Regions from separate parts of the Brevundimonas sp. GW821-FHT10E09 genome, predicted to be linked through region 2. Evidence: riboswitches for the same ligand, from Rfam matches in the RefSeq annotation. Region 2 holds a riboswitch; the other holds the start of a gene.
What was found. Region 2 has a riboswitch for cobalamin ahead of metE (5-methyltetrahydropteroyltriglutamate--homocysteine S-methyltransferase). Riboswitches for the same ligand answer to the same signal wherever they lie in the genome.
Positions count from the first base shown of each region.

Region 1: another riboswitch for cobalamin. It lies ahead of AC1RSI_RS11110 (TonB-dependent receptor plug domain-containing protein); the one in region 2 lies ahead of metE (5-methyltetrahydropteroyltriglutamate--homocysteine S-methyltransferase).

Region 1 is NZ_JBXASO010000010.1:115,537-130,819, reverse strand. It holds gene AC1RSI_RS11125 (fumarylacetoacetate hydrolase family protein) at 1-323, shown strand, start outside; gene maiA (maleylacetoacetate isomerase) at 323-958, shown strand; gene AC1RSI_RS11115 (aldo/keto reductase) at 1,043-1,963, shown strand; gene AC1RSI_RS11110 (TonB-dependent receptor plug domain-containing protein) at 1,947-3,767, opposite strand; cobalamin riboswitch at 3,917-4,100, opposite strand; gene mutS (DNA mismatch repair protein MutS) at 4,175-6,877, shown strand; gene AC1RSI_RS11100 (methyl-accepting chemotaxis protein) at 6,967-8,793, shown strand; gene lpdA (dihydrolipoyl dehydrogenase) at 8,881-10,302, opposite strand; gene AC1RSI_RS11090 (PAS domain-containing sensor histidine kinase) at 10,426-12,318, opposite strand; gene AC1RSI_RS11085 (TonB-dependent receptor) at 12,526-15,283, opposite strand, start outside.
Region 2 is NZ_JBXASO010000005.1:48,466-63,748, reverse strand. It holds gene AC1RSI_RS06105 (GNAT family N-acetyltransferase) at 1-762, shown strand, start outside; gene AC1RSI_RS06100 (cupin domain-containing protein) at 773-1,687, shown strand; gene AC1RSI_RS06095 (GIN domain-containing protein) at 1,772-2,662, shown strand; gene AC1RSI_RS06090 (porin) at 2,803-3,558, opposite strand; cobalamin riboswitch at 3,803-4,005, shown strand; gene metE (5-methyltetrahydropteroyltriglutamate--homocysteine S-methyltransferase) at 4,116-6,473, shown strand; gene AC1RSI_RS06080 (acyl-CoA thioesterase) at 6,470-7,237, shown strand; gene rpsJ (30S ribosomal protein S10) at 7,534-7,839, shown strand; gene rplC (50S ribosomal protein L3) at 7,861-8,610, shown strand; gene rplD (50S ribosomal protein L4) at 8,610-9,248, shown strand; gene AC1RSI_RS06060 (50S ribosomal protein L23) at 9,248-9,550, shown strand; gene rplB (50S ribosomal protein L2) at 9,555-10,391, shown strand; gene rpsS (30S ribosomal protein S19) at 10,394-10,672, shown strand; gene rplV (50S ribosomal protein L22) at 10,676-11,056, shown strand; gene rpsC (30S ribosomal protein S3) at 11,056-11,811, shown strand; gene rplP (50S ribosomal protein L16) at 11,815-12,255, shown strand; gene rpmC (50S ribosomal protein L29) at 12,255-12,452, shown strand; gene rpsQ (30S ribosomal protein S17) at 12,463-12,705, shown strand; gene rplN (50S ribosomal protein L14) at 12,724-13,092, shown strand; gene rplX (50S ribosomal protein L24) at 13,094-13,402, shown strand; gene rplE (50S ribosomal protein L5) at 13,402-13,962, shown strand; gene rpsN (30S ribosomal protein S14) at 13,982-14,287, shown strand; gene rpsH (30S ribosomal protein S8) at 14,303-14,701, shown strand; gene rplF (50S ribosomal protein L6) at 14,703-15,236, shown strand; gene rplR (50S ribosomal protein L18) at 15,240-15,283, shown strand, end outside.

The DNA.
Region 1 (15,283 bases), on a different contig from region 2:
CGAAGAAGGCCGGGCGGCCGTGGGATGCAGCCAAGGGGTTCGACCAGTCGGCCCCCTGCGGCGCCCTGACCCTGGGACCGCTTCCGGCCCCCGCGGGCGTGATCGCCCTGAGCGTCAACGGCGAGACGAAACAGTCCAGCACCCTGGACGACATGATCCTGAACCCCGATCAGATCGTCGAGGCAGCCGGGAAACTGTGGTCGCTCCAGGCGGGCGACCTGATCTTCACCGGCACCCCGTCGGGCGTCGGACCCCTGGCGCGCGGCGACGCGGTGGTCGTGACCATCGACGGCCTGGCGCCCCTGAGCTTCAAGATCGTCTGATGATCCTGCACGGCTATTGGCGCTCGGGCGCCAGCTACCGGGTCCGCATCGCCCTGTGCCTCAAGGGCCTGGCCTATGAGACGGCGGCGCATGACCTGCGCAAGGGCGAGCAGAAGGCGGCCGATTATCTGGCCCTGAACCCCCAGGGCATGGTGCCGGCCCTGCAGGACGGGGATCAGGTCGTCACCCAGAGCCCGGCCATTCTGGAATGGCTGGAAGAGGTTCATCCCGAGCCGGCCCTGTTGCCGAAGGGATCGGCCGACCGGGCCCGTGTCCGGGCCATGGCCGCCCTGATCGGCTGCGATATTCATCCGCTGAATAATCTGCGCGTCCTCAGGTCGTTGCGCGAGGATTTCGCGGCGGACCAGGCCGCCGTGGACGCCTGGGCCGCGCGCTGGATCGCGCCGGGTTTCGACGCCCTGGAGATCCTGGTGGGCCGCCACGGCCAGGGGTGGAGTTTCGGCGACCGGCCGGGCCTGGTCGACTGCTATCTGATGCCGCAGCTCTATTCCGCGCGGCGGTTCAACATGGCGCTCGAGGCCTGGCCGGGGCTTCTGGCGGTGGAGGCGCGGGCGCTGGACCACTCCGCCTTCGGGGCGGCGCACCCGGATCGGCAGCCCGACGCCGACGCCTGATCCGCCATACCGACGATCTCCAGGTAAGACTCGCGTAACGTCTCGCTCAACCTCCTTTAAGCTTTGGAGGTGCAAGATGGGAATGTGACGCATTCCCCCGCCACCCCTTCGGCGCCTTCGCCCATAGATCGCCTGGCTCTCGCCGTGGTGACAGAGCCGGGACGCGCCCTGAATCCGTTCATGGCCGCGCCGTCGGGCGCGCGCGAGGACGCCATGCGCTTCCTGTTGCAGACGGGCGCGGACGCCGGTGTCAAGATGATCGCGACCAAACCGGGCGGCGACGGCGAACGGCTGCTGGGCCAGGCCTGGCCCTTCCCCTCGCCCTTCCGCGTGACGGTTCAAACCGTGGCCCTGAGCGAAGGCCTGGATCGGGTCGAGGCGCGGGCGCGCCGGTCGCTGGAACGCATGGGCCTGCCGCGCGGCGAGGCCCTGCTGGTCAATAACGCCGCCGACCTGGCCGGGGCCGAGGGCCGCGCCCTGTGGGACCGGCTGCAATCCCTGAAGACCCGCGGCCTGTTCCGCAGCATCGGCTTCTGCGCCACGGTCGAGGACGGCCCGGCCCTGCTGGCGCGCCGGCTGGAGGCCGACGTGGTTCAGATTTCCTGCAATCTGCTGGACCAGCGGGCCGCCGCCGAGGGCGTGCTGGACGAGATCAAGGCCGGCGGCGCCGAGGTGCACCTGGCCTCGGTCTTCGCCGGCGGGCTTCTGTTCGCGGTCGGCGATGAATTGCCGCCCCATCTGGCCAACTACGCCCAGGCCCTGTCGCGGACGCGCCGGCGTCTGGCCGAACGGCGCTGCGATCCGATGCAGGCGGCCCTGGCCTATGCGTTTTCGCTGAAGGCGGTGGACCGGGTGGTCGCCAGCGTGGCCTCGGCGGCCGAACTGCGCGCCATCCTGGCCGCCGCCCACGCGCCCGGCCCCGATCTGAGCTGGCCGGAGCTGGCGCTCGAGGCGCCGGCGGCCTTCACCGCCGACGCCCGCGCGCGGATCAGTAGCGCAGCCTGACCCCGACATAGGCCGACCGGCCGGGCTCGCCGTAGCCCAGCACCTGCTGATACCGCTCGTCGGCCAGGTTCTCGATCCGGGCCGTCAGGGCGACCTGATCGGTCAGCTGATAGGCCGTGTTCAGGTTGGCGGTGACGAAGCTGTCGCGCACCCCGCCGGAATCATCCTGGTCGCCCTCGGCGCGGACGGTCAGGGCGCCCGAAATCCGATCACCCGTCCAGCCCAGGGTGGCCGATCCCGCATGTTCAGGCACGCGCAGCAGGCGCGCGCCGGTCGAGCGGTCTTCGGCGTCGGTCCAGGCATAGGCCAGGGTCAGATCGAAGCCGGCCCCCAGCAGGGCGCGGCCTTCTAGTTCGACGCCGTCGGAGCGGGTCCGATCGACGTTGTCGTAGTAGATATCGAAAGTATCTTCATTGAAGAAGTAAATGATCTGATCCTCGACATTCAGGCGATACAGGGTGGCGCGGCCGTCGAAACGACCGTCGGCCGAGGCCCAACCCAGTGCCACTTCGATGCTGTCGGCCGTTTCCGGCTTCAGGGTCGGATAGGGAGTCGACGAGAAGCAGAAGTCGCAAACCGCCTGGCTGACTGACGGGGCCTTGAAGCCCGTGCCATAGGCGCCCGACAGGATGAAACCGCCGGTCAATTCATAGGCGGCGGAGATCCGGCCGGTGGTCTTGGAGCCGAAGTCGTCCGTATCGTCGAACCGCAGGCCGCTGGTGATGCTGAGGGCGTCGCTGACTTCATAACGGGCCGTGCCGAACACCGAGCTCGTGCCCAGGCTGACCTTGTCACCTGTCGAGATACTGCCTTCGCTTTCCTCGCGTTCGGCGCCGAAGGCGTAGGTGGCTGCGCCGGCCTCGCCATTCGCCTGCCAACGATAGGCCTGACGGTCGGCTTTGAAGGTCGAGGGGAAGGCGCTGAAGGTCTGGCGCTCGATGTCCGAGGTCGAGACGCTGAACTGGTGGTCTAGCCCGAAGCCTTCGACGCTCGCGCGAGCAAAGCCCGACCATTGTTCGGATTCTGACGTGTCGTCATTGTCGGAGACCGGGAAACCGTTATCCATATCGGCATCGCTCTTGGACCAGCGGGCCGATCCGTCGAACTTGACGTTGTCGGAGACGGCGTAACGTCCCTTCACGCCTGCGGTGGTGGTGGTGAAGCCGTCAGCCTCGGGATTGCCGTTGGCTTCGTCGGCGGCGGAGATTCCATCGGTGTCGAAATGCGATACATAGGCGCTGACGGCATAGGTCTCATTGGCGACGCCGGCGGCCAGACGCCCGCGCACCGTGTCATAGCTGCCGGCCTCGGCTTCGGCGCGCAGACCGTCGATCTCCTTGGTGGTGAAGGAGATCACCCCGCCGATGGCGTCGGACCCCCACAGCGACGACTGGGGACCGGACAGGACTTCGATCCGGTCGATGTCGCCCAGTTCGAAGCCAGAGAAATCATAGGCGCCGTTTGGCTCAGCCGCGTCGTTGACAGGCGCGCCGTCGACCAGGACCAGGGTCTTGCCGGGCGTGGCGCCGCGCATCCGAACCTGAGCGAGGCCGCCGAAGGCGCCCGTGCGCGTCACCGACAGGCCCGGCACGTCGGACAGGATGTCGGCGGCGAAGACGGCGCCGCGCTGTTCGATCGTCTTGGCGTCGATGACGCGGGCGCCGGGCGTGTCGGCGACAATCGCCGAGATACGGGTGGCGGTGATGACGACGTCGTCCAGCTGGGTCGCCTCGTCAAAGGCGAAGGCGGGCGCGGCGAAGGCGGCGGACAGGGCCGCCGTGGAGAGAAGAATGGAGCGCTTCATTGAGCGAGAATCCCCGATGTCGGCTCCGCGAGTGCGCGCGAGGAACCGGTATGAGCGAGCCGATCCGCCGGGCCTGAAAGGTCCGGACGGCGCAAGATCGGGTCGCTACGACGAGAAGTCCCCGCGCCTCTGTCTGGTCCCGGACAGCGGACGAGCGACGTCAGGCGGCCAGGTCTCCTGGCTTGCGGGTCATAAACCGCCGTCCTCGCCTTCCCAGTCACCCAGTGGCGCCGGGGTCGAGACCCCGGACGGACGACGCTCTCGCCGCCTACAGTTGCGGGCACAGCCACGGTGTCTCACCGTGTTCCCTTAACCGCCTGACACGGCCTATCGCAGGGGTGACAAGCCTGTGCAAGAGCCGTTAACGGGCTTGAGCGGTCGGTCGCGATCCGTCACCCTGACGGCACATGAACGCGCCCGCTTTTCCCTCCCCCGAACATTCGCCTGAAGTCGCCGCCTCGCTGGAAGGGGCGACGCCCTTCATGGCGCAGTATCTGACGGCCAAGGCCGGACAGCCGGACGCCATACTCTTCTTCCGCATGGGGGATTTCTACGAACTGTTCTTCAAGGACGCCGAGGTGGCGGCCGCCGCCCTGGGCATCACCCTGACCAAGCGGGGCAAGCACCAGGGCGAGGACATCCCCATGGCCGGTGTGCCGGTCCATGCGATGGAAGGCTATCTGGCCCGGCTGATCCGCCTGGGCCACAAGGTCGCCATCTGCGAACAGCTGGAAGATCCCGCCGAGGCCAAGAAGCGCGGCGGCAAGGCCGTGGTCCATCGCGGCGTGGTGCGGGTGGTGACGCCGGGCACCCTGACCGAGGACAGTCTGCTGGATGCGCGGGGCGCCAATCGTCTGGCGGCCGTGGCGGTGCGCAAGGGGCGGGCGGCGGTGGCGGTGGTGGAGCTGTCGTCCGGCGCTGTGGACAGCGTCGCCTGTGCGCTGGAGGACCTGGGCGCGGCCCTGGCGGCGTTCCGGCCGTCTGAGGTTCTGGTCACGGACCGGATCTATTCGGACCCGGCGACGCGGGACGCCCTGGACGGGTCCGGCGGCGTGGTTCAGGCCCTGGCCAGCGCCATCGCCGAGCCCCAGGCGGCCCAGGCGCGGGTCGAGCGGCTGTATGGCGTCGCGGCCCTGGACGGATTCGGCGCCTTCGAGGAGGCGGAAATTTCGGCCCTGGGCCTGATCGCCGCCTATCTGGAGACGACCCAGGCCGGCAAGGTCCCGGCCCTGGCGCCGCCGCGTCGGCTGGGCGAGAGCGGTTTTCTGGCCATCGACCCCGCGACGCGGACCAGTCTGGAGATCGACCGGACCCAGAGGGGCGAACGCGAAGGCTCGCTGCTGGCCTGTATCGACCGCACCGTCACCTCGGGCGGGGCCCGGGCCCTGGCGGAGCGGATCGCCCGGCCGTTGCGCGATCCGCTGGCGATCAACGAACAGCTCGACGCGGTCGAATGGCTGCTGGAGCGGCGCGATCTGCGCCGCAACCTGCGCGAGGGGCTGAAGGCCTCCTCGGACATCGCCCGCGCGGTCGGACGGCTGGCCTTGGGACGCGGCGGTCCGCGCGATCTGGCGGCGGTGCGTGTCGGCCTGACCATAGCGGAGGGGGTGGCCGGCCTGTTCATCGGCCAGGTGGATCCGATCACCGGTCAGCCGCGCCGCATCGCCCTGGCCTTGGATCGTCTCAGCCTGTCGCCCGAGGTGTCGCGGCTGAAGGCTGATCTGATCGACGGCCTGGTGGACGAGCCGTCCCACCTGGCGCGCGACGGCGGTTTCGTGCGCCCCGATTATCGTCCCGAACTGGACGCGGCCCGCACCCTGCGCGACGACAGCCGCCGGGTGGTCGCCGATCTGGAGGCGCGGGCCGTGGCGGAGTCGGGCGTGGCCTTCAAGGTCAAGCACAACGCCGTCCTGGGCTATTTCCTCGAGACCTCGGCCAAGGCGGCGGAAGGCCTGCTGCGGGCCGGGCCGGACAGCCCCTTCATCCATCGCCAGACCCTGGCCAGCCAGGTGCGGTTCACCACGGTCGAACTGTCGGAGCTGGACGCCAAGATCAGCCAGGCCGGCCACCGCGCCCTGGCCATCGAGGCCGAGACCTTCGAGACCTGGCGGCGCGAGGTCGCCCGTCTGGCCCAACCGCTGCAGGCGGTCGCCGAGGCCCTGGCCGAACTGGACGCCCACGCGGCCCTAGCGGAATGGGCGCAGGAGGTCGGGGCGACCCGGCCGGTAGTGGACGACAGCCTGGCCTTCTCCGTCGAGGCCGGGCGGCATCCGGTGGTCGAGGCGGCGGTCAAGGCGGCCGGCGATCCCTATACGCCCAACAATGCGCGGCTGGACGGCTCCGGGGCGGATTGCGCCCGTCTGGCCATCGTCACCGGGCCGAACATGGCCGGTAAATCCACCTTCCTGCGCCAGAACGCCCTGCTGGTGATCCTGGCCCAGGCCGGGGCCTTCGTGCCGGCGCTGTCGATGCGTCTGGGCGTGGTGGACCGGCTGTTCAGCCGGGTCGGGGCGGGCGACGACCTGGCGCGGGGGCGGTCCACCTTCATGATGGAGATGGTCGAGACCGCCGCCATCCTGACCCAGGCCACGCCGCGCAGCTTTGTCGTTCTGGACGAGATCGGGCGCGGCACGGCGACCTATGACGGCCTGGCCATCGCCTGGGCCACGGCGGAGGCCCTGCACGAGACCAATAGGGCGCGCACCCTGTTCGCCACCCACTATCACGAGCTGGCCCAGCTGGAGACGCGGCTGGACCATGTCTGCAACCTGTCCATGGTGGCCAAGGAGTGGAACGGCGATCTCGTCTTCCTGCACGAGGCGGCGCCGGGGGCGGCGGACCGGTCCTATGGGGTGCAGGTGGCCAAACTGGCGGGCGTGCCGGGCGCCGTGGTCGCCCGCGCGAGATCCGTGCTCGAACGGCTGGAAGGGGAGAAGGCGGCGACCGCCCGTCTGGACGACCTGCCGCTGTTCGCCCTGGCGGAACCGGCGCCGGTCCTTGCGCCCTCGCCGGTCGAGACGGCGCTCGGGGCCGTGGACCCCGACGCCCTGACCCCGCGCGAGGCGCTGGAGGCCCTCTACAGGCTCAAGGGAATGCTCACATCGAGATGAGATAGAGTATTGCCGTCGGGGAAGGTTCTTAACCTTGCTCATGTCAGGGATGCTTGACTGAAGACCCGAAGCCTCCACTGGATACGGCGATGAAACCCAGCGCGCTTTCCCTTTCGGCCAAGATCGCCCTCATGGTGATCGGCGCCCTGGCCGCCCTGACCGCGATCCTGCTGGCGGTGGCCGTGGTGCTGCTGACCCGGGATGCAGAGGCCAGCGCCGCCGAACGCCAGGAGGCCAATATGCGCGTCGCCTGGGACGTGCTGGCCGACTACGGCGACGGGTTTTCGGCGCGGGACGGCCGACTGTATGTCGGCTCCACGCCGATGAACGACTTCGTCGAACCGGTCGATCGGATCAAGGCCCTGGTGGGGGGCACGGCGACGGTCTTCATGGACGACCTGCGGGTCACGACCAATGTGGTCAAGGACGACGGTTCGCGCGCTGTCGGCACCAAACTCAAGCCCGGCCCCGTCTATGACGCGGTGCTGAAGTCCGGCAAACCCTATCGTGGTCAGGCCGACATCCTGGGCAAGCCCTATTTCGTCGCCTACGACCCGATCAAGAACGCCGCCGGCCAGACCATCGGCGTGCTGTATGTCGGCATTCCCAAGGCCGACTTCATGGCCTCGGTGAACCATATGATGGCCGGCCTGCTGATCTGCGGCGTCGTCGTCACCTTGCTGGTGGTGGGCGGCTGTCTGGTCGCCTCGCGCCGCATGTTCTCGCCGCTGCAGGCCCTGTGCGAGCGGATGGAGGCCCTGCGTCAGGGCCGCACCGATTTCGACGCCCCCTGGGTCTCGCGCGGCGACGACATCGGTCAGATCGCGCGCGCCGTCATCGCCTTCCGCGACGCCGCCGTGCGTCAGAAGGCGACCGAGACCGAGGCCGAGGCGATGCGCGAAACCGCCCGCGCCACCCACGCCGCCAGCGAGGCCGAGCGCGAACGCCTGGCCGAGGAAGACGCCGTCGTGGTCGGGGCCCTGGGCCAGGGTCTGGCGGCCCTGGCGCGCGGCGACCTGAACCACCGCATCACCGCCAGCTTCGCCGAGCGCAGCCGCAAGCTGAAGGACGATTACAACACCGCCGCCGACACCCTGGCCGCCACCATGGCCGATATCGTCGATCTGGTCGGGGCGATGCGCGCCGGAACCGCCGAGGTGTCCACGGCCACCGACGACCTGTCGCGCCGCACCGAACGCCAGGCCGCCGCCCTGGAACAGACCGCCGCCGCCCTGGATCAGATCACCGTCACTGTCCGCAAGACGGCCGAGGGCGCCCGGTCCGCCGCCGAGATCACCGCCCAGGCGCGCGGCGGGGCCGGAACGCGCGAGCGGATCATCGCCGACACCACCGCCGCCATGGGCGAGATCGAGGCGACCTCGGGCAGGATCGGCGAGATCATCGGCGTCATCGACGAGATCGCCTTCCAGACCAATCTTCTGGCCCTGAACGCGGGCGTCGAGGCGGCGCGGGCCGGCGAGGCCGGCCGCGGCTTCGCCGTGGTGGCGTCGGAAGTGCGCGCCCTGGCCCAGCGTTCCGCCGACGCCGCGCGCGAGATCAAGGGCCTGATCGCCGCCTCGGGCGCCAGCGTCGGCGAAGGCGCCCGGCTGGTGTCCCAGACCGGCGGCGCCCTGACCGCCCTGATCAACCAGGTGGCCGAGATCAACCAGTTGGCGGGCGAAATCGCCGCCTCGGCCCAGGAACAGGCCGTGGGTCTGGCCGAGATCAATGTCGCCGTGAACCAGATGGACCAGACGACCCAGCAGAACGCCGCCATGGTCGAACAGACCACCGCCGCCAACCAGGCGCTGAGCCAGGAGGCGGAAAAACTGGCCGAGCTGGTGTCGCGCTTCCGCATCGGCGAGCCGGGTGTGGACAGCCAGTCTCAGGACGCCCGGACCGTCTGGGCCGCCTAAGCCCAAGCCGGACAAGATCAAAAAAGCCCGCTCGGCGACTGCCGAGCGGGCCTTTTTCATGTCAGACGCCCGTCGGGGCGCGGCGGATCAGGCCTGCATCATCCAGCCTTCGACGTCCATGGCCGCCTGGCGGACGGCTTCCGAACGGGTCGGGTGGGCGTGGCAGGTGCGGGCGATGTCTTCCGAGGCGCCGCCGAAGCTCATGGTGATGGCGGCCTCGTGGATCATCTCGCCGGCCTGCGGACCCATGATGTGGACGCCCAGAACCTTGTCGGTGGCGGCGTCGGCCAGAACCTTCACGAAGCCGTCGGTCTCGTGGTTGATCTTGGCGCGGCTGTTGGCGGTGAAGGGGAATTTGCCCTTCTTGTACGCGATGCCGGCGGCCTTCAGCTGGTCCTCGGTCTGGCCGACCCAGGCCACTTCGGGGAAGGTGTAGACGACGTTGGGCACCAGAGCGTAGTCGACGTGGCCGTATTTGCCGGCGATGGTGTCGATCACGGCGACCGCGTCTTCTTCCGCCTTGTGCGCCAGCATCGGGCCGTGGGTCACGTCGCCGATCACCCAGACGCCGCCCTCGTTGACTTGGCCGGCGACCTTGAAGTGGTCATGGTCGATGAAGCCGCGCTTGTCCGGCGTGACGCCGATGGTCTCCAGACCCAGGCCCTCGGTGTAGGGGCGGCGGCCGATGGCGACCAGGACGACGTCGCCCTTCAGGGTTTCGGCGGCGCCGCCGGCCGACGGTTCGACCGTCAGTTCGACCCCGTCCTTGACCGGCTTGGCGCCCGTGACCTTGGCGCCCAGTTTGAAGACCATGCCCTGTTTGGTCAGGGTGCGCTGGAAGGCGGTGGCGACCTCGGTGTCCATGCCGGGGGTGATCCGGTCCAGGAATTCGACCACCGTCACCTCGGCGCCCAGGCGGCGCCAGACCGAACCCAGCTCCAGGCCGATGATGCCGGCGCCGATGACGATCAGCTTCTTCGGCACGGCCGGAAGGGACAGGGCGCCGGTGGAATCGATCACCTTGCCCGCCTCGAAGGCGACGCCCGGCAGGGGGGTGGGCTCCGAGCCGGTGGCGATGACGATGTTCCTGGCCTCAAGCGTCTGGACCGAACCGTCGGCGGCGGTCACCTCGACCTTGCCTTTGGCGACGATCTTGCCGCGGCCCTTGATCCAGTCGGCCTTGTTCTTCTTGAACAGGAACTCGATCCCCTTGGTCAGGGCGGTGACGCTGTCGTCCTTGGCCTTGTGCATCTGGCCCAGGTTCAGCTTGGGCTGGACCTCGATGCCGATCTTGGCGAACTCGCTGTTGGCGGCGTCGAACATTTCCGAGGCGTGGAGCAGGGCCTTGGACGGCATGCAGCCGACGTTCAGGCAGGTGCCCCCCAGGGTGGCGCGCATCTCGACGCAGGCGACCTTCAGGCCCAGCTGGCCGGCGCGGATCGCGGCGTTATAGCCGCCGGGCCCTCCGCCGATGATGACGACGTCGTAGGGAACGGGGGCTTCGGCCATGATATCCTCTGGTCTTCTGGCGCGTGGGGGCAGGCGGGCGGACACTAGCGCCGACCCCGCAGGGGTCAACCGCCGGGCGACATATGGGACGCCGGAATCGACCTTTGCAGGGGTAGGAAGCCGTCAGGAGACGATTTCAGGCGCCGGTTCGTCCGTCTGGCCCGTATTTTCGCTCGCGTCCGCGTCCTGCTGCTCCGCGCGGGGCAGGGTGACGGAGACCTCCGCCCCTTCGCCCGGCGTGCTGTCGATCGCCAGGGCGCCCGAGGACTGGCGCGCAAAGGCGAAGGCCTGCGACAGGCCCAGGCCGGCCGCGTCCGGCCGGGTGGTGAAGAAGGGCTCGGCCGCGCGGCGCAGGGTGTCGGCGTCCATGCCGGGGCCGGAATCGCGCACGCTCAGTCTCAGGCTGTCGTCGGCCATCATCGCCAGCCGCACCGCGACCGACCCGACGCCGTTCGACGCCTCGACCGCGTTTCGCGTCAGGGCCAGCACCGCCGCCTCGAAGGCCGCCGGATCGATCCGGGCGAAGGCCGGTTGGGCCGGGGTTTCGATCATCAGGTCGATCGACGGCCCCGACAGCAGACGCAGCTTGGTCTCCAGGCCCGCCAGGAAGATCCCGACGTCCAGCCGCTGAAGATTGGTGCGGTCCTCGTCCTGCGAGAAGGCGCTGAGGCGGCGGGTCAGGCGTTCGCCGCGCTGACCGGCGGCCAGGGCCGCCTGGCCCAGGCGGCGGATGCGCTCGGGCTCGTCGGCATGGCGCAGCATCATGTCCAGGGCCGAGGTCATGACTCCCAGAAGGGCGTTGAAATCATGGGTCACGCCGCCGGCCAGACGGCCGACATTGGCCATGCGCCGTTCGGCCTCCAGCTCGGCGCGAACCGCCTGTTCGGCGCGCGCGGCCTCGGCGACCGTGTCCAGCAGGGCCTGATTATGGGCGGCCAGGATTTCGCTCTCGCGGCGGGCGAAGTCCGCCTGCGCCGTTTGAAGGGCCTCGGCGACGGGATCGCGCGGATCGTCCTGGCCGGCGTCGTCTTCCGGCGCATCGGACAGAGGGGCCGGTTCTGCGGTTTCAGAGCCGGTCTCCATCGGGGCGATGTCGGCCAAGGGGGCGCCGGCCAGCAGGACGGCGTCCGGACGATCCGCCTCGTCGGCCAGGGGCGTCAGGGTCCAGCGGATCCCCGCGCCGTCCGCGTCCACCGTCTCGATCGGCGCAGCCTCGCCGTCATCGGCGTTCAGGGCGGCGCGCAAGGCCTGGCGGCCCTCGGTGCGACGGTCCAGCGGCAGGAACAGGTCGGCGAAGTCGGAACCCGTCACCCCCTCGCCGCGCCCCAGCATGATCAGGGCGGTGCGGTTGGCCTGGCGGATGCGGCCGTCGGCGTCGACCACCACCAAGGCGCCGGAGGCGGCGTCGAACACCCGGTCGGCCAGGCTGGGCCGGGCGGCGGGCGGCGGCGGGGGCGGCGCCGGTTCGATGGCGGGGGTGGTCAGGACGTCGGTCTCGACGATGGCGGCGATGGAGCCGGTGATCTGGCCCCGTTCGTTCTCGATCGGCATGGCCGTGACCGAAACCAGCATCTTCTTGCGGGTCGCGGCGTTCATCATCAGATGCTGGAAGCCCCGCACCGTCTGGCCGCGCAGGGCCCGGGCGCTGGGCAGCAGGTCGGCGGGGATCGGCTTGCCGTCCGGGAAGGTGATGCCCCAGGTCGCGGAATGGAAGCGCAGGCCCAGCAGTTCGGCGTCGCGACGGCCCAGCAGCTGATGGGCGGCGCGGTTGGCGAAGACGAACTTGCCCGTGCTGTCGGTCTCGACCATGGCCACGGGCACGGCGTTCATCGTCTCGAACAGGCGTCTGTCCGAGGATTCGGCCACCTTCTGGACGATGTCGAGCTGGTCGCTTGCGCTGGCGTGGCGGGCGCCGTGGGTCACGGCGAACCAGAGGGCGACGGCCGCGAGGGCGTAGCCGACGACGGCCGTGATGCCGAAGATCAGCGTCCAGTTGACCTCGCCTTCGAGAAACATTCGGTCGATCCGTTTCAATCTGGGGCGTCCGCCGCCCAGGTTCGCCAGGATCTGCAAGGGGCGAACCAGCGGAGCGGGGGTGGTCTCCGATACCCAGACCTCATGACGAGGCCCGTCGTCAAGCCGCCCGGAAGCGCGGCGCGCATCGCCCATGAAAAAGGGCCGGACGTCGCCGTCCGGCCCTTTCTGCGTCTAGGTTTCGGGGTCCTAGAGCTTGAAGCGGACGCCGACGAAGATGTTGTAGCCGAACTTCTCGTACTCGTAGGTGCGCTCGCGCGAGCCATAGTAGCGAACACCGGCCGAGTCGGTCAGGTTCTTGGCCTCGCCGAACAATTCGACCCCGTTGCCGAAGTCATAGCTGGTGGTGAAGTCCAGCTGTTCGCGGCCCTCGACATAGAGGTCCAGATCGGCGTCGTCGGCGTTGATCTCGTCCAGATAATCGCCGCGCTTGGTGTAGGACAGACGGGCGCTGAACCCGGCCATTTCGTAGAAGAGGGCCGCATTGTAGTTGCTGTCCGACTGGCCGGGCAGGGAGAAGGTGTCGCGCCCTGCATACAGTCGATCGGTTTTGATCTCGGCGTCCGTCCAGGTGTAGTTGGCGAAGACGCCGAAGCCGGACAGAAGACCAGGCAGGAAGTCGAACTTCTGCTGCAGGTTCAGCTCAAGACCGGCCAGGTGACCGTCCGGCGCATTGACCGGAGTCTCGAAGTCCGCCTCGCCGTCGGCGCCGAAGGGCTCGGTGTACTTCAGAACATAGCGGTAGTCCGTCAGGTCCTTGTAGAAGGCGTTGGCCGAGACGACCCCCAGGCTGTTGAAATAGTATTCGAGACCGGCGTCGATGTTGTTCGACAGGGTCGGCTGGAGATCGGGGTTGCCGATTTCGTAGGAAATGTTCGACCCGTCGGTTTCCTCGATGCGGCGGGGAACGATCTGATCGAACTCCGGCCGTGAGATGGACCGCGTCAGGGCGAAGCGACCGATCAGATTGTCGGAGAAGCTATGGCGCACGGTCAAGTTCGGGAAGAACTCCGTGTCGTCGCGGCTGACGGAGGTCGGGCTGACGGCGCCATCGACCACCTTGGCGGCGTCGCCGTCGAACTTGGTGTTCTCGACCCGGACGCCGACGATGACATTGGTGGCGCCAAGGTCGAACCGCGCCTGGGCGTAGCCGGCGAGGATGTCTTCCCGAGCCGTGTAGTCCGCAGTGATGGAGTCAGGCTCGCGGATCGGAGACGCGGCGCGCGCGCTGGCGAAATAGGCGTCGGCCAGGTCAGCGTCGAACTTGAAGCCGAGGTCATAGTCGTAGTTGCGCGATTCACGGTCGCTCAGCACCGACGCCAGCGTGCCCGGGCTCGCCGAAGAGGCGCGGTTGCGGTAGCGCTGCTCGTCCGCATTGATCTCGCGGCTGTTGAACTTGGCACCGAACTTCCACGTCACGTCGCGACCGGCGAACTGGCTGGGCAGCTCGAAGTTGGTCTTGAAGGCGACGTCTTCCTGCGAGGTGGTGTTTTCGCGGAAGGTGTTTTCGCGGAAAGTGAACTTGGTCGGGTCACGGTAGAAGCCGGTCGGATCGCTGAACACCGAATAGCTCGGCATATAGTGATCCGCGGTGTTGTAGCTCAGCGTTGTCGCGCTGGAGCGATACAGCAGTTCATTGCGGTTCGGGTAGCTCTGTTCGCTCTTCGCCCAAGACAGGCTGGCGTCCCAGACGCCGCCGTTGCCGAATGTCTTTTCGCCGCCGGCCACCAGGGTGGTGATATCGTTCTTTTGGGTGCGGTGACGGATTTGGCGGGTGATACGCGCCCCGGTGTAGGTCGCGGTGGTGTCGGTGGCCCCGGGTTGCAGCTTACCGTCCGAATAGATGAGGCCCAGGGTGTTGCGGTATTCGTCGTCTTCGAACTGGGCGAACGATCCGCGCAGATAGGCGCGGAAGTCGTCGGTCGGGCGCCATTCGAGGGCGCCGGTCACGGCCTGGCGGGTGCGCTTGGTCTCGTAGTCCTTGAACAGGCTCTCTTCGAGCACGAAGATCTCGGCGCCGTTCTGCTCTTCCTTGACCCAGGCGTTCTCGACATTGTCAGGGCGGCGGTTGGTTTCGGAATAGCTGACCGACAGCAGGGCGCCGAAGGTCTCATTGGCGAAGACGTTGGACGCCGTGGCGGCGGCGCGGGTGTCGGAACCGCCGTAGTCGTTATAGCTGCCGCCGGCGTAGCCGCTGACGGCCAGGCGGCGCTTGTCGAAGGGCGAACGGGTCTTGATGTTGACGGCGCCGGCGATGGAATCGGCTTCCTGGCTGGGCAGGAGCGTCTTTGAGACCTCGACATTGGCGACGATGTCGCTGGGCAGGGTGTCCAGATCGACGGCGCGGGTGCCCGGATCGACAGCGGGAACCTGGACCCCGTCCACCGAGACGGCGGTGAAGGCCGAGGGCGCGCCGCGGACGTTGATGTAGCGGCCTTCGCCCTGGTCGCGCTGGATGGCGATGCCTTGCACGCGCTGCAGGGATTCGGCGACGTTGGGGTCGGGATAGCGGCCGATGGCGTCGGCGGACAGGACATTGACCGTGCCGTCGGCGTTCTTCTGCTGGTTCAGCGACCGCGCCACACCGTCGGTGATGACGCCGGTGACGATGACGTCGCTGACGGTCGCGGCCTCGCCTGCGCCCAGCATGATCGACACTTCGGTTCCGCCCTGGACCACGCTGACGGTCTGGGTCGCCGAGGGCTGGCCGATATAGCGGACGTCCAGCACGGCCGTGCCGGTCGGCAGGACGAGATCGAACTCGCCCTGGGTGTTGGTCACGGCGCGTTGTCCGGTGGCTCGCACGATCACCTCGGCGCCCGGAAGCGCGTCCCCGGCGGCGTTGGTGACCCGGCCGTGAACGACTTCGCCTGCGACGGCGACCGAGGCGGCCAGGGCGGAGGCTTCATAGGCGTGGGCCGGCAGGGCGGCGGTCACAGCGGCGAGC
Region 2 (15,283 bases):
GCCATGCCGGACGCCGGCTTCGACGCCTGGTACGCCGAGCGTCGCGTGACCTTCGGCAAATATTTCAAGGACAAGGAACGGGCCCGCCGCAGCCTGGAGGCCGAGCTGGGCCCCGTTCGGGTCGAACGCGGCCTGCACGACCCCGCCCTGCTGGACCAGTTGATCGATCTGAAGGCGGCCCAGTATCGCCGCTCGGGCCTGCACGACATTTTCGCCTGTGGCTGGACGCGCGACCTGCTCCACGCCCTGATGGCGGACCCCCGGCCTGACTTCGGGGCCTCGATGGCGGCCATGCATGCGGGGGACAAGCTGGTGGCGATCGAGTTCTCGCTACACGCTGGTCGGCATTATCATTTCTGGTTCCCGGTCTATGAGCCCAGCCTGGCGCGTTGCTCGCCGGGGATACTGCTGAGCATGGACACGATGCGGCTGGCCTCGGCCGAGGGTTTCCGGGTCTTCGACTTCGGGTTCGAGGGCGAGAGCTACAAGAAGTATTTCGTCAACGCCCGGCAGACGGTGCGCGAGGCGGTGGTGATGCGGCCCGGCCTGACCCAGGCCCTGGGCGACGCGGCGGTGGGGGTGCTGGACAAGGCGGGCGGCCGGGGCGAGGCGCTGCGGGCGTCGCTGCGCCGTCGCTGGTCCACCATCGAGGCCTGCGAGGCCTCGCCGGTCGGGCGGCTGCGCGGCGCGGCCGTCGCGGTTCGGTCCGCCGTCAGCAAGGCCGCCGCCCGCAAGAAGACGGCGCGCGTCGCCCATGTCTGAGGATAGGATCATGAGCGGCCGCCGCACCCGCTACCCCGGCCCCATCGCGGAGGCCAAGACCCATCCGCACAGCCTGGTGGAACAGGGCTTCGCCGAGGATACGGCCCTGGCCGCCGTGCTGGACCGCTATCCGGCCGAATTGTTCGACATCAATCTGTACGACTACGACGACGCGGGCCAGGTCAGCTTGCGCACCGGCGCGCGGGGGCGGCTGTCGGGCGAGGATCTCCTGGAGGCGATCAAACAGGGCCGGCTCTGGGTCAATCTGCGCGGGGTCGAGACGGCCTGGCCCGAATTGTGGGCGGCGGCGATGAAGGATTTCGCCGCGATCCAGGCGACCTATCCGGGCCTGCGAGCGGTGCGGAACGCGGGCCAGCTGATCCTGTCCTCGCCCAAGGCGCGGGTGCCCTATCATTTCGATGCGGCGGGGGTGGTTCTGTTCCACCTGCGCGGGCGCAAGCGGCTGTTCGTCTATCCGGGCGACGAGCGGCATCTGCCCGAGCGCAGCATGGAACAGGTCGTTGCGCGCCAGACGACGGAGGAACTGCCCTATGATCTGGCGTTCGAGAACGACGCCCAGATCATGGATCTGGAGCCCGGCCGCGCCCTGACCTGGCCCCTGTACGCGCCGCATCGTGTGGAGAACCTGGACCGGTTCTGCGTCAGCCTGTCGATGGATTTCCAGACCTGGCCGTCGCGGTTCAGAAACGGCGCACTGTTCACCAACGCCGTGATCCGCAGCCGGGGCGGCGAGCCGCGCCTCACCGACGGCATGGCGGCGCCGGAACTGGCGGCGCGCTGGGTGGCGTCGCTGGCTTTGAAACGAGCCGGGGCGATGAAGAGCCGGATCGCGACCTTCGAGCGCGACTTCCAGCCCGAGGTCGGGGTTGCGGACGGCGCGGGCGCCTTGAACGCCACCCGTTAATTCGAGTTCATGACCTCGAGTTAAAATGACTCGCGGGTCGCCAGCGCGCACCTTTTCCTCATATCCGGGAAAGGGAACGCCTCCATGAAAACCGCTCTGATCGCCGCCGCCGCCGTCGCCGCCCTGACGGGGTTGGCCGCCGCCGCGCCCGCATCGGCCGGCGAAGTCGAGATCCGCAACGCCGTGGCGCGCGTGGTCGTCATCGTCGAGGACCGCCAGGACATCGCCGTCGAGGTGACGCAGGGCCGGTCACGGCTGCCGGCCGTACAGGTGCGGCGCAACGGCCGTGACGTGGAGATCGACGGCGGGCTTCGCCGCAATGGCCTCTGGGGTCGTGGCGACGGCATACGCAACTGCAACTCGGGCCGCGCAGACGCAGCCCAGCCCGGCCAGGGCGCGACGGTCGAGGTGCGCGATCTGGGCCGCATCCGGCTGGAGGACGCGCCCCTGATCATCCTGCGCACGCCGCGGAACGTGGATGTCAGCGCCGGCGGCGCCGTATTCGGCGCCGTGGGACGCGGCGCGCGCTCGGTCGAACTGGACAGCGGCGGCTGCGGCGGCTGGACCATCGCCAATGTGGACGGCGACCTTGAGCTGGGCGTCGGCGGTTCGGGGTCGATCCGCGCCGGGACGTCGCGGACGCTGGACGCCAGCGTCGGCGGTTCAGGCTCGGTTTCGGCCGGCGGCACGGGCGACCTCAAGGTCGCCGTCGGCGGCTCGGGCAATGTGGAGGTCGCCAGCGCCAATGGTCAGGGCGACATCTCCATCGGCGGCTCGGGCGGGGTGAACGTCCGCCAGGGTCGGTTGGACAAGCTGTCGGTCGCCATCGGCGGGTCCGGGGACGTCCGCTACGGCGGAACGACCCGCGACCTCAGCGTCGCCATCGCCGGCTCGGGGAACGTCCGCGTCGCCGCCGCCACAGGCTCTGTGTCCCGCACCGTCGTCGGATCAGGGACGCTTCATATCGGGCGTTAAGACCCGTATCTCGCCGCGAGAGGAAAGGCCCCCGGTCGTGGAACCCTGGGGGCCTTTTTCGTGCGTCGATCCGGACATGAAAAAAGCCCCGGCGGATCGCTCCGCCGGGGCTCTTCTCATCCCGTGAGGGAGGCCGTTGCTTACAGGCCGCCCAGGACGCTCGTGATCGACGAGACGTTCAGGCCGGCGCCGGCGCGGTCACGCGCTTGCAGACCGCCGCCGAAGCTGTAGCGCAGGCCCAGCGACCAGGTGTCGACGTCGATCGAGTCGACGTCGGCGCGGGTATAGGCGGCGCCGACCGAGAACGGGGTGTTCTCGATTTCGTACTCGGCGCCCACGCCATAGGTCCAGGCGTCCACGTCGCCGCCGGCCACGTCCACGTTGTTGTAGCTGACGCCGGCGTTCAGGCGCAGGTTCGGCATGACGTAGAAGGCGGCGTCGCCGCCGACGGTCCAGATGTCGGCGTCGCTGTCGTCAGACGTGGTGTAGGCGACCAGGCCGGTCAGGGTCGCGTTGGACAGGTACTTCTGGGCTTCGGCGCCGACGGTCCAGACGGGATCGTTGCCCGAACCGATGTCGTTGGCGGCGACGAAGGCGCCGGCGCGGACGTCCGAGGTCCACATCTTGGTCAGGTGAGCGGCGGCGACGCCGGTGACGTCTTCTTCACCGAAGGCCTTGGTGTAGTCGACGGCGCCGTTCAGGGTCACGGTCCAGTCGGCGGCCGGCAGGGCGACCGTGCCGTCCACGGTCCAGACGTCGGCGTCGACGTCATCGCCGGCGACTTCGACCGACGGGTTGGAGTAGGTCACGCCGACCGAACCGATGGCGTTCTGGGCGAAGGCCGGGGCGGCGAACAGGGTGGCGGCGGCGGCCGAGGCGAGGAGGATCGTCTTCATTTTCTTTTGTCCTTAGCAGTCTGTGCCCGGGTGGAGGCCCAGGGAGGGCGGCTGCTACCAGCCGGCGCTAGAAGCTGAGCAATAAACCGTCGTTACATAAGTGTCTTGAAACTGACATGTGGCTCATCCGCCACGCCTTGTGGTCGAAATGTGTCACGCGCGCGCGTTTCCTGCGGCAAGGGGTTAACGAGCCGCAATCATATAAGGATATCCTTATATGTATTGACGGCTGCGCTTGATTGCGGTCATGTGCCCGGGTCGTGGTCTGCACGCGGTCTTCGGGGCGCGTGGAGCTAAGAGGGAAGCCGGTGTGAAACCGGCGCTGCCCCCGCAACTGTAAGCGGCGAGTCGAGGGTCCATCTCGTGTCACTGGCGTTCGCGCCGGGAAGGCCGGATCCGAGGCGTCGACCCGTGAGCCAGGAGACCTGCCCCGACAGATAACGTCCTCCGGCGGGGTGTCCGGTCAGGCCGCATGCGCGCCGCCGGACCCTGCACGTCCGCGTCGGCGTCGATGCGCCCCTGTCCGAAACCTGGCCACAACACAGGTTTCGAACGTCATGACCCGCCACACTGTCCAGGTCGCCACCCTCGGCTTTCCCCGCATCGGCCCCAAGCGCGAGCTGAAGACCGCGCTTGAGGCCTATTGGGCCGGCAAGATCGATGGGGACGCCCTGCTGTCCACCGCCGCCGAGCTGCGCGCCCTGACCTGGGCGCGCCAGCGCGATCTGGGCGCCGACATCGTGCCGTCGAACGACTTCTCTCTTTATGATCAGGTGCTGGACCTGACCGCCATGGTCGGGGCCGTGCCCGCCGCCTATGGCTGGAGCGGGGATCGGGTCGATCTGGCGACCTATTTCGCCATGGCCCGAGGGTCTGGGGCGCCGGGGTCCCGCGGCGGCGACAGTCCGGTCTGCGAACACGGTCATGTCCACGGCGGCGGTGAGGGCGCGCCGGCGATGGAGATGACCAAATGGTTCGACACCAACTACCACTATCTCGCGCCCGAGTTCACGGCGGATCAGGTCTTCCGGCTGGGCTCGACCAAGGCGCTGGACGAGTATCTGGAAGCCAGGGGGCAGGGGATCGACACCCGGCCGGTGCTGCTGGGGCCGGTCAGCTATCTGCTGCTGGGCAAGACGCGCGGGGCCGACTTCGACGTCCTCAGCCTGCTGCCTCGCCTGCTGCCGGTCTATGCCGAGGTGTTGCGGTCGCTGGCGCGCGCGGGCGCGACCTGGGTGCAGATGGACGAACCCTGCCTGGTCACGGACCTGAGCGACGAGGCCAAGGCCGCCTATGATCACGCCTATCGCGTGCTGGCCGATGTGACGCCGCCGATCAAGCTGATGTTGACCCCCTATTTCGGGGCGCTGGGCGACAATCTGCATACGGCGTTGAAGCTGCCGGTGCATGGCCTGCATCTCGACCTGATCCGCGCCTCGGAGCAACTGGCCCCGGTCGCTTCGGACATGCGTCCCGATCAGGTGCTGTCGCTGGGCGTCATCGACGGCCGCAATGTGTGGAAGGCCGATCTGAACGCCGTATTGGACCGGGTCGAGCCCCTGGTCGCCTCGGGCCGCCGGGTGGTGCTGGCGCCGTCCTGCTCGCTGCTCCACACCCCCATCGATCTGGAGCGTGAGACGGCCCTGGAGCCGGAGATCAGGAACTGGCTGGCCTTCGCCGTGCAGAAGGTGGCCGAACTGGCGACCCTGGCCCGCGCCCTGAACCAGGGCCGCGATGCGGTGAAGGCCGAACTGGACGCCTCGACCGCCGCCGTCGCCTCGCGCCGCACTTCGCCGCGCATCAATGATCCGAAGGTCCAGGCGCGCGCCGCGGACGCCGACCCCGCCCTGTCGACCCGCACCTCCAGCTTCGAGATCCGGCGCACGGTGCAGCAGCGGCGGCTGAACCTGCCCGCCTATCCGACCACCACCATCGGCTCCTTCCCCCAGACGGCCGAGGTTCGAAAGGCGCGCGCCGATCACGGCAAGGGCGTCATCGACGACGCCGCCTACGCCGCCTTCCTGCGCGAAGAGACGGCGCGGACGGTGAAATGGCAGGAAGACCTGGGTCTGGACGTGCTGGTCCACGGCGAGTTCGAGCGCAACGACATGGTCCAGTATTTCGGCGAGCAGTTGTCCGGCTTCGTCTTCACCAAGGCCGCCTGGGTCCAGTCCTATGGCTCGCGCTGCGTGCGGCCGCCGATCATCTATGGCGACGTGTCGCGGCCCAGACCGATGACGGTGGAATGGTGGCGTTACGCCCAGGGCCTGACCGAGCGGCCGATGAAGGGGATGCTGACCGGCCCGGTGACGATCCTGAACTGGTCCTTCGTGCGCGACGACCAGCCGCGCAGCGAGACCTGCCGCCAGATCGCCTTCGCCATCCGTGACGAGGTGATCGATCTGGAAACCGCCGGCGCCGTCGTGATCCAGATCGACGAGGCGGCCCTGCGCGAGGGCCTGCCGCTGCGCCGCGCCGACTGGGCGGCCTATCTGGACTGGGCGGTCGAGTGTTTCCGCATCACCGCCTCGGGCGTGCGGGACGAAACCCAGATCCACACCCACATGTGCTATTCCGAGTTCAACGATATCATCCAGTCCATCGGGGCCATGGACGCCGACGTCATCTCCATCGAGACCTCGCGGTCCAGGATGGAGCTGCTCGACGCCTTCTCCGACTATCGCTATCCGGCCGAGATCGGGCCGGGCGTCTATGACATCCACTCGCCGCGCGTGCCGTCGGTGGACGAGATGGCGGCCCTGTTGACGGCGGCGGCGGGCAAGCTGCCGGCGGACCGGCTGTGGGTGAACCCGGACTGCGGCCTGAAGACCCGCGGTTGGGCCGAGACCGAGGCGGCGCTGACCAATATGGTCTCGGCCGCGAAGGCCGCGCGCCAGGAGGCCGTAGGGGGATGAGCGTCACGCTTATAGACATGGTGTTCCCCGGCGACGCCAACCACCACGGCACATTGTTCGGGGGCGTCGGTCTGGCGCACCTGGACAAGGTCGCCTTCCTGGCCGCCGCGCGTCATGCGCGGCGGCACACGGTCACGGCCGGCTGCGAGCGGATCGACTTCGCCGCACCCGCCCGGATCGGCGAAATGGTCGAGGCGACGGGTCGGGTGGCGCGCGTGGGCCGAACCTCCATGGGGGTCGAGGTCGAACTGTGGGCCGAGGCGCCGGTCAGCGGCGAGCGCCGCCTGTGTACGCGCGGCGTGTTCAACATGGTGGCGCCCCGCGAAGCGGGGCAGGGCGACCTGCCGTCGGTTCCGGACAAGGGGGAGGAGCCGGGGGACGGCTGGCTGCGGACGGCGGAGATGGTCTTCCCGACCTGGACCAACCACTATGGCACCCTCTACGGCGGCGACGCCCTGAAGCTGATGGGCAAGGCCGCCTTCATCTGCGCCACGCGGCGGGCCAGGGGCGTCATGGTCATGGCGGCGTCGAACCGCATCGACTTCTCGTCGCCTATAAGAGAAGGAGACATGATCGAACTGGCGTCGCGCGTCACGCGGGTCGGCCGCTCCTCCGTCACTATAGAGGTGGAGCTGTGGGCCGAGGCGCTGTTGACCGGCGAACGACGGCGGTCGGCCGTGGCCGAATTCGTCATGGTGGCGGTCGATGAGGCGGGGCGATCTGCGCCGATTTCGAAGCCTGCGGCGACGCTGGAACCGGCCTGACGGAATCCTGTCGCCGCCACGGTTTCGCCGCTTGACGAAAATGGAATCGGTAGGCATAAGCCCCACTCTTGTTGGACCGGCTGTGCATCCCCGGATGCAGACGCGGTTCGCAGGAACGACCTGAGACCCTGTTCTTTGCAGTGACCCAGGACTTTAGCGGCCTTCGCAGGCGACTGCGTGGGCCGATCGTTTTTGCGGATTTGCGTTCCCTGAGGGCTCTATGCCCGAAGGCCTTCGGTCTTTGAAATGGTTCACAGGGACGCGGTCCTCCGACCGCATTGGAAGTAAGCACCGATATGGATCAAAGCATCCGCATCAGGCTCAAGGCCTTTGATCACCGCGTCCTCGATTTCTCGACGCGCGAGATCGTCAATACAGCCAAGCGCACCGGCGCGACCGTTCGCGGTCCGATTCCGCTGCCGACCCTGATCGAGAAGTTCACCGTGAACCGCTCTCCGCACGTCGATAAGAAGTCGCGTGAGCAGTTTGAAATCCGCACGCACAAACGCGTGCTCGACATCGTCGACCCCACCCCGCAGACCGTGGACGCGCTCATGAAGCTCGACCTGTCCGCCGGTGTGGACGTCGAGATCAAGATTTAAAGTAGAAAGAGGCGGGATCCGATGCGCACGGGCGTGATCGCCAAGAAGCTGGGCATGACCCGCGTGTTCGCCGATGACGGCGCGCACGTACCGGTCACTGTGCTTCAGCTCGACGGCTGCCAGGTCGTCGGCCAACGTACCCAGGAGCGTGACGGCTACGTCGCTCTCCAGCTGGGCGCTGGCACGAAGAAGGCCAAGAACACCAACAAGGCTCAACGCGAGACCTTCGCCAAGGCGGAAGTCGAACCGAAAGCCTATGTGACCGAGTTCCGCGTCGATGCGGAAGGTCTGCTGGATGTGGGCGCCGAGCTTTCGGCCGAACACTTCGTGGTGGGTCAGAAGGTCGATATCCAGGGCGAGACCATTGGTAAGGGTTTCGCCGGCGCCATGAAGCGCTGGAACTTCGGCGGCCTGCGCGCCACGCACGGTGTTTCGCTGTCGCACCGTTCGCACGGTTCGACGGGTAACCGTCAGGACCCGGGTCGGACCTTCCCTGGCAAGAAGATGGCCGGTCACTACGGGGCCGAAACCGTCACCACCCAGAACCTGACCGTCGTCCGCGTGGACGCCGAGCGTGGCCTGATCCTGATCAAGGGCGCTGTCCCCGGTCATGACGGCAGCTACGTCAAGGTTCGTGACGCCATCAAGAAGGCTCGTCCGGCCGACGCTCCGTTCCCCGGTGCGCTGAAGTCGAGCAAGTCTGCTGCTCAACCCGCCTCGACCCCGGCTGAAGAAGCCCCCGTCGAAGCGACCGAAGGCGGTGAAGCGTAATGAAACTCTCTGTCATCCAACTCGACGGCAAGGCCGCTGGCGACGTGGAACTGTCGGACGCCGTCTTCGGCATCTCCGACATCCGCGGCGACATCCTGGCCCGCACCGTCAACTGGCAACTGGCCAAGCGCCGCGCCGGCACGCACAAGGTTCAAACCCGCAACGAGAACTCTCGTACGGGCAAGAAGATGTACAAGCAAAAGGGCACCGGCGGCGCTCGTCACGGTTCGCGCCGTGCACCGCAGTTCGTCGGCGGTTCGCGCGCCTTCGGTCCGGTCGTTCGCGACCACGGCTTCTCGCTGCCGAAGAAGATCCGCGCGCTTGCTCTGCGTCACGCCCTGTCCTCCAAGGCGAAGTCGGGCGACCTGATCGTCGTCGACACCGTCTCGGTCAAGGAAGCCAAGACCGCCTCGCTGCGCGAGACGCTCGGCAAGCTGGGCTGGACCAAGGCTCTCATCATCGCGGGTCCGGAAGTCGACACGAACTTCGGCCTGGCCGCACGCAACATCCCGCACATCGACGTGCTGCCGAACGCCGGCCTGAACGTCTATGACATCCTGCGGGCTGACAAGCTGGTGCTGACCAAGGCCGCTATCGAGGCGATCGAAGCCCGCTTCAGCGATAAGGAAGCCGCGTAATGGCCGCTCAACCTACCGCCAAGCATTACGACACCATCCTGGCTCCGGTGATCACCGAAAAGGCCACGATCCTGTCCGAGCAGAACAAGGTCGTCTTCCGCGTCGCCGACACGGCGACCAAGGACGAGATCGCCGCGGCGGTCGAAAGCCTGTTCAAAGTCAACGTCCTGAAGGTCAACACCCTGGTTCAAAAGGGCAAGACCAAGCGCTTCCGGGGTATCCTGGGTCGTCGCGTGGACATCAAAAAAGCGATCGTGACCCTGGCCGACGGCCAGTCGATCGACGTCACCACGGGGCTCTGATCAGATGGCCTTGAAACATTACAATCCGACCTCGCCGGGCCGTCGCGCCCTCGTGCTGGTCGACCGTTCGGAGCTCCACAAGGGCCGTCCGGAAAAGTCGCTGACCGAAGGCCTGACCAAGTCGGGCGGACGCGGGCAGGGCGGTCGCATCGCGGTCCGCTTCCGCGGCGGCGGCGCCAAGACCCTGTACCGCAAGATCGACTTCAAGCGTCGCAAGTGGGACATGGTCGGCACGGTCGAGCGTCTGGAATACGATCCGAACCGCACGGCCTTCATCGCCCTCGTGACCTACGAAGACGGCGAGAAGACCTACATCATCGCGCCGCAACGCCTTAAGGCCGGCGACACGGTGATCGCGGGCGAAAAGACCGACGTGAAGCCGGGCAACGCCATGCCGCTTCGTTCGATGCCGGTGGGTACGATCATCCACAACATCGAGATGAAGCCGGGCAAGGGCGCCCAGCTGGCTCGCTCGGCCGGCGCCTACGCCCAGCTGGTGGGTCGCGATCAGGGCTACGCCCAGATCCGTCTCGGCTCGGGCGAACTGCGCATGGTCCTGGACGGCTGCATCGCCACTGTGGGCGCGGTTTCGAACCCCGACCACATGAACCAGAACCTGGGCAAGGCCGGTCGCAAGCGTCACATGGGCTTCCGCCCGCACGTCCGCGGCGTCGCCATGAACCCGATCGACCACCCGCACGGTGGTGGTGAAGGCCGGACCTCTGGTGGTCGCACCCCCGTCACGCCGTGGGGTAAGGACACCAAGGGCACCCGTACCCGCAAGAACAAGGCTACGGACAAGTACATCATCCGTACCCGCCACGTTAAGAAGGCTCGCTAAGAATGGCCCGCTCCTCCTGGAAAGGCCCGTTTGTCGACGGGTATCTGCTCAAGAAGGCCGACGCCGTTCAAACGTCGGGCCGCAAGGACGTGATCAAGACCTGGTCGCGCCGCTCCACCATCCTGCCGCAGTTCGTCGGTCTGACGTTCGGCGTCCATAACGGTCAGAAGCATGTGCCCGTGTCGGTCTCGGAAGAGATGGTCGGCATGAAGCTCGGCGAGTTCGCCCCGACCCGGAACTTCCCGGGTCACGCGGCGGACAAGAAGGCCAAAAGGAAGTAACTGATGGCCCAGACCAAGAACATTCGTCGGGTCGCCCCGACCGAGGCCCGCGCCAAGCTGGTCAACGTGCGCATCAGCCCGCAAAAGCTGAACCTGGTCGCCGCATCGATCCGCGGCATGCCGGTTCAGAAGGCGCTGAACGAGCTGGAATTCAGCCGTAAGCGTATCGCGACCGACGTCCGCAAGGTCCTGTATTCGGCGATCTCGAACGCCGAGAACAACCACAACCTCGACATCGACAACCTGGTCGTCGCCGAGGCCTTCGTGGGCAAGAACCTGGTGATGAAGCGTTTCGCGAGCCGTGCTCGTGGCCGTTCGTCGCGCATCCTGAAACCGTTCAGCGAGATCACCATCGTGGTCCGTGAAGCCGGCGAGGCCGCCTGATGGGTCAGAAAATCAATCCGATCGGTCTGCGCCTCGGCGTGAACCGTACGTGGGACAGCCGTTGGTTCGCCGCCGGCGCCGACTATTCCCGCCTGCTGCACCAGGACCTGAAGCTGCGCGAGTGGCTGCGGGAACGTCTGGCCGCCGCCGGCGTGTCGCGCATCATCATCGAGCGCCCGCACAAGAAGTGCCGCATCACCATCTACGCCGCCCGTCCGGGCGTCGTGATCGGCAAGAAGGGCGCTGACATCGAGAAGCTCCGCAAGGACATCTCGGCCCAGACCGAAGGTGAAGTTCACCTGAACATCATCGAAGTCCGCAAGCCGGAAACCGATGCGCAGCTGATCGCCGAGAACATCGCCCAGCAGCTCGAGCGTCGCGTGGCCTTCCGCCGCGCCATGAAGCGCTCGATGCAGTCGGCCATGCGTCTGGGCGCCAAGGGCATCCGGATGAACGTCTCGGGTCGTCTGGGCGGTGCGGAAATCGCGCGGATGGAATGGTATCGCGAAGGTCGCGTGCCGCTTCACACCCTGCGCGCCGACATCGACTACGGCTTCTACGAAGCCAAGACGACCTACGGCATCATCGGCGTGAAGGTCTGGGTGTTTAAGGGTGAAGTGCTCGAGCACGATCCGATGGCCCAGGACAAGCGTTGGGCCCAGGAAGCGTCGGGTCCGTCCTCGAACGAAGGCCGCGAACGCGGCGGCCCCCGTGGCGACCGCGGTCCGCGTCGCGACCGGGGACGTGAGAACTAAGTCATGTTGCAACCGAAGAAGACCAAGTACCGCAAGGCCTTCAAGGGCCGCATCCACGGCTCGGCCAAGGGCGGCTTCTCGCTGAACTTCGGGTCGTACGGCCTGAAGACGCTGGAGCCGGAACGCATCACGGCGCGTCAGATCGAAGCGGCTCGCCGCGCGATCACCCGCCAGATGAAGCGCCAGGGCCGCGTCTGGATCCGTGTCTTCCCCGACCTGCCCGTCACGGGCAAGCCGGCCGAAGTCCGGATGGGTAAGGGCAAGGGCGCCGTGGACCACTGGGCCGCGCGTTGCCACCCCGGCCGCATCCTGTTTGAAATCGACGGCGTGACGGACGAAGTGGCCCGTGAAGCGCTCCGTCTCGGCGCCGCCAAGCTGCCGGTCCGCACCAAGGTCGTGACCCGTATCGACGCCGGCGTCGCCCATGTCGAGGTAGCCGCCTAATGACCAAGATCGCCGATCTGCGGTCGCAAACGACCGACCAACTGTCCGACGAGCTGCTGAAGCTCAAGAAGGAACAGTTCAACCTGCGTTTCCAGGCGGCCACCGGCCAAATGGAAAAAACCCACCGCGTGGGTGAAGTGCGCAAAGACATCGCCCGCATCTCGACGCTTCTGCGCGAGAAGCGTGCGGCCTCGTAAGGAAACGAATATGCCCAAGCGAATTCTCGAAGGCGTGGTCGTGTCCGACAAGGGCGAAAAGACCGTCGTCGTGAAGGTGGAGCGCACGCTGCTTCACCCTGTTCTGAAGAAGATCGTTCGTCTTTCGAAGAAGTATCACGCCCACGACGAAGCCAACGCGCTCAAAGTCGGCGACATCGCTCGCATCGTCGAGTGCGCCCCGAAGTCCAAGTTGAAGCGCTGGGAAGTCCTTTCCAACGCCTCCGCCTCGTAATCAGAAGGATCTGATCTTATGATCCAGATGCAAACTAACCTGGAAGTGGCCGATAATTCGGGCGCCCGCCGGGTCATGTGCATCAAGGTGTTGGGCGGCTCCAAGCGCCGCTACGCCTCGATCGGCGACACAATCGTCGCCTCCGTGAAGGAAGCCATCCCGCGTGGCCGCGTGAAGAAGGGCGACGTTGTTCGCGCCATCGTCGTGCGCACCGCCAAGGACATCCAACGCAAGGACGGCTCGGTCATCCGTTTTGACAAGTCGGCCGCCGTCATCGTCAACAAGCAGAACGAGCCTGTCGGCACGCGGATCTTCGGCCCGGTTCCCCGCGAACTGCGCGCCAAGAACCACATGAAGATCATCTCGCTGGCTCCGGAGGTCCTGTAACATGGCCGCCAAGATCAAGAAGGGCGACCGCGTCGTCGTCCTCACCGGCAAGGACAAGGGCCGCACGGGCAACGTGCTGAAGGTCCTGCCCACCGAAAACCGCGTCCTGGTTGAAGGCGTCAACATGGTTCAGCGCCACACGCGCCCGAGCCAGGCTGACCCGCAGGGCGGCATCAAGAACAAGGAAGCCTCGCTTCACCTGTCGAACGTCGCGATCGCCGACGCCAACGGCAAGGCGACCCGCGTCGGCTTCAAGATCGATGGGGACACCAAGGTCCGCATCGCCAAGACGACGGGAGACGTCATCTGATGGCTACCGAGAAATACACTCCGCGCCTCAAGGGCGAGTACCAGGCGCGCATCCGCCAGGTGCTGAAGGAAAAGTTCGGCTACACGAACGAAATGCAGGTGCCCAAGCTGGACAAGATCGTCCTGAACATGGGTATCGGCGAAGCCGTCGCGGACTCCAAGAAGGCGAACGCCGCCCTCAAGGATCTGACGGCCATCGCCGGTCAGAAGGCCGTCGCCACCAAGGCCCGTAACTCCATCGCCGGCTTCAAGCTGCGTGAAGGCATGGTCATCGGCGGCAAGGTCACCCTGCGCGGCGACCAGATGTACGAGTTCCTGGACCGGTTCATCACGATCGCGCTGCCGCGCGTGAAGGATTTCCGTGGTCTGAAGGGCACGTCGTTTGACGGTCGCGGCAACTACGCCACCGGTCTGAAGGAACACATCGTGTTCCCGGAAATCAACTACGACCAGATCGACCAGATGTGGGGCATGGACATTGTCGTCTGCACCACGGCCAAGACCGATGAGGAAGCCAAGGCTCTCCTCACCGAGTTCAAGTTCCCGTTCGTGAAGAACTGAGCGGGAAGGGAAGAGAACAATGGCTAAGAAGAGCGCCGTAAACCGCAACGAAGCCGTCAAGGCCCTGGTTGCGAAGTATGCCGCGAAGCGGGCCGCCCTGAAGGCGACCGCCAACGATGAAAACCTGCCGCTTGAGGAGCGTTTCGACGCGCGCCTGAAGCTGGCTGAACTGCCGCGCAACTCCGCGCCGAGCCGCATTCGCAACCGTTGCGAAGTGACCGGTCGTCCGCGGGCGTTCTATCGCAAGCTCAAGATGAGCCGGATTGCGCTGCGTGAACTCGGCAACCAGGGCCAGATCCCTGGCCTGACCAAGTCCAGCTGGTAAGGGGAGCGAACAGACATGATGATCAACGATCCCCTGAGCGACATGATCGCTCGCATCAAGAACGCGGCGACCCGCAAGCGTTCCAAGGTGCTGACCCCCGCTTCCCGTCTGCGCCAGCGCGTCCTCGACGTGCTGCAGGACGAAGGCTACATCCGCGGCTACAACCTGGTTCAGAACCCGGGTGAGTTTCCGCAGTTCGAGATCGAGCTGAAGTACTTCGACGGTCAGCCCGTCATCGCCGAGATCGCACGCGTGTCCAAGCCGGGCCGCCGCGTCTATTCGGCGATCGGCGATCTGAAGCCCGTCAAGAACGGCCTCGGCATCTCGATCCTCTCGACTTCGAAGGGCGTCATGTCGGACGCTTCTGCCCGCGACGCCAACGTCGGCGGCGAAGTCCTCTGCAGGGTCTACTGATATGTCCCGTATTGGCAAGAAAACCATCGCTGTGCCGAAGGGCGTGACTGTCACGCTCGACGGTCAGACCGTCTCCGTGAAGGGCCCCAAGGGCGAAAGCTCCTGGACCGTCGCCGAGGAAATCGAAGTCACGCAAGAAGGCGACGAGCTGTCGCTGGGCCTGCGCACGGACACGCAACGCGGTCGCGCGATGTGGGGCCTGTCGCGCACCCTGGTCGACAACATGGTCGTCGGCGTCACCACCGGCTTCGAGAAGTCGCTTGAGCTGGTCGGCGTGGGTTACCGCGCCGCGATGAAGGGCAACGCCCTGTCGCTGCAGCTCGGCTTCTCGCACGAAGTCGACATCGATCCGCCGGCCGGCGTCAGCTTCGCCGTTCCGAAGCAAACCGAGATCAAGATCCTCGGTTCGGACAAGCAAGCCGTTGGTCAGATCGCCTCGGTCATCCGCAAGCTGCGTCCGCCTGAGCCCTACAAGGGCAAGGGCGTCCGTTACGCGGGCGAAAAGGTCCGTCGCAAGGAAGGCAAGAAGAAGTAAGTCATGGCTCTTTCTCTTCGACAACAAGCCAAGCGCCGCTCGGAGCG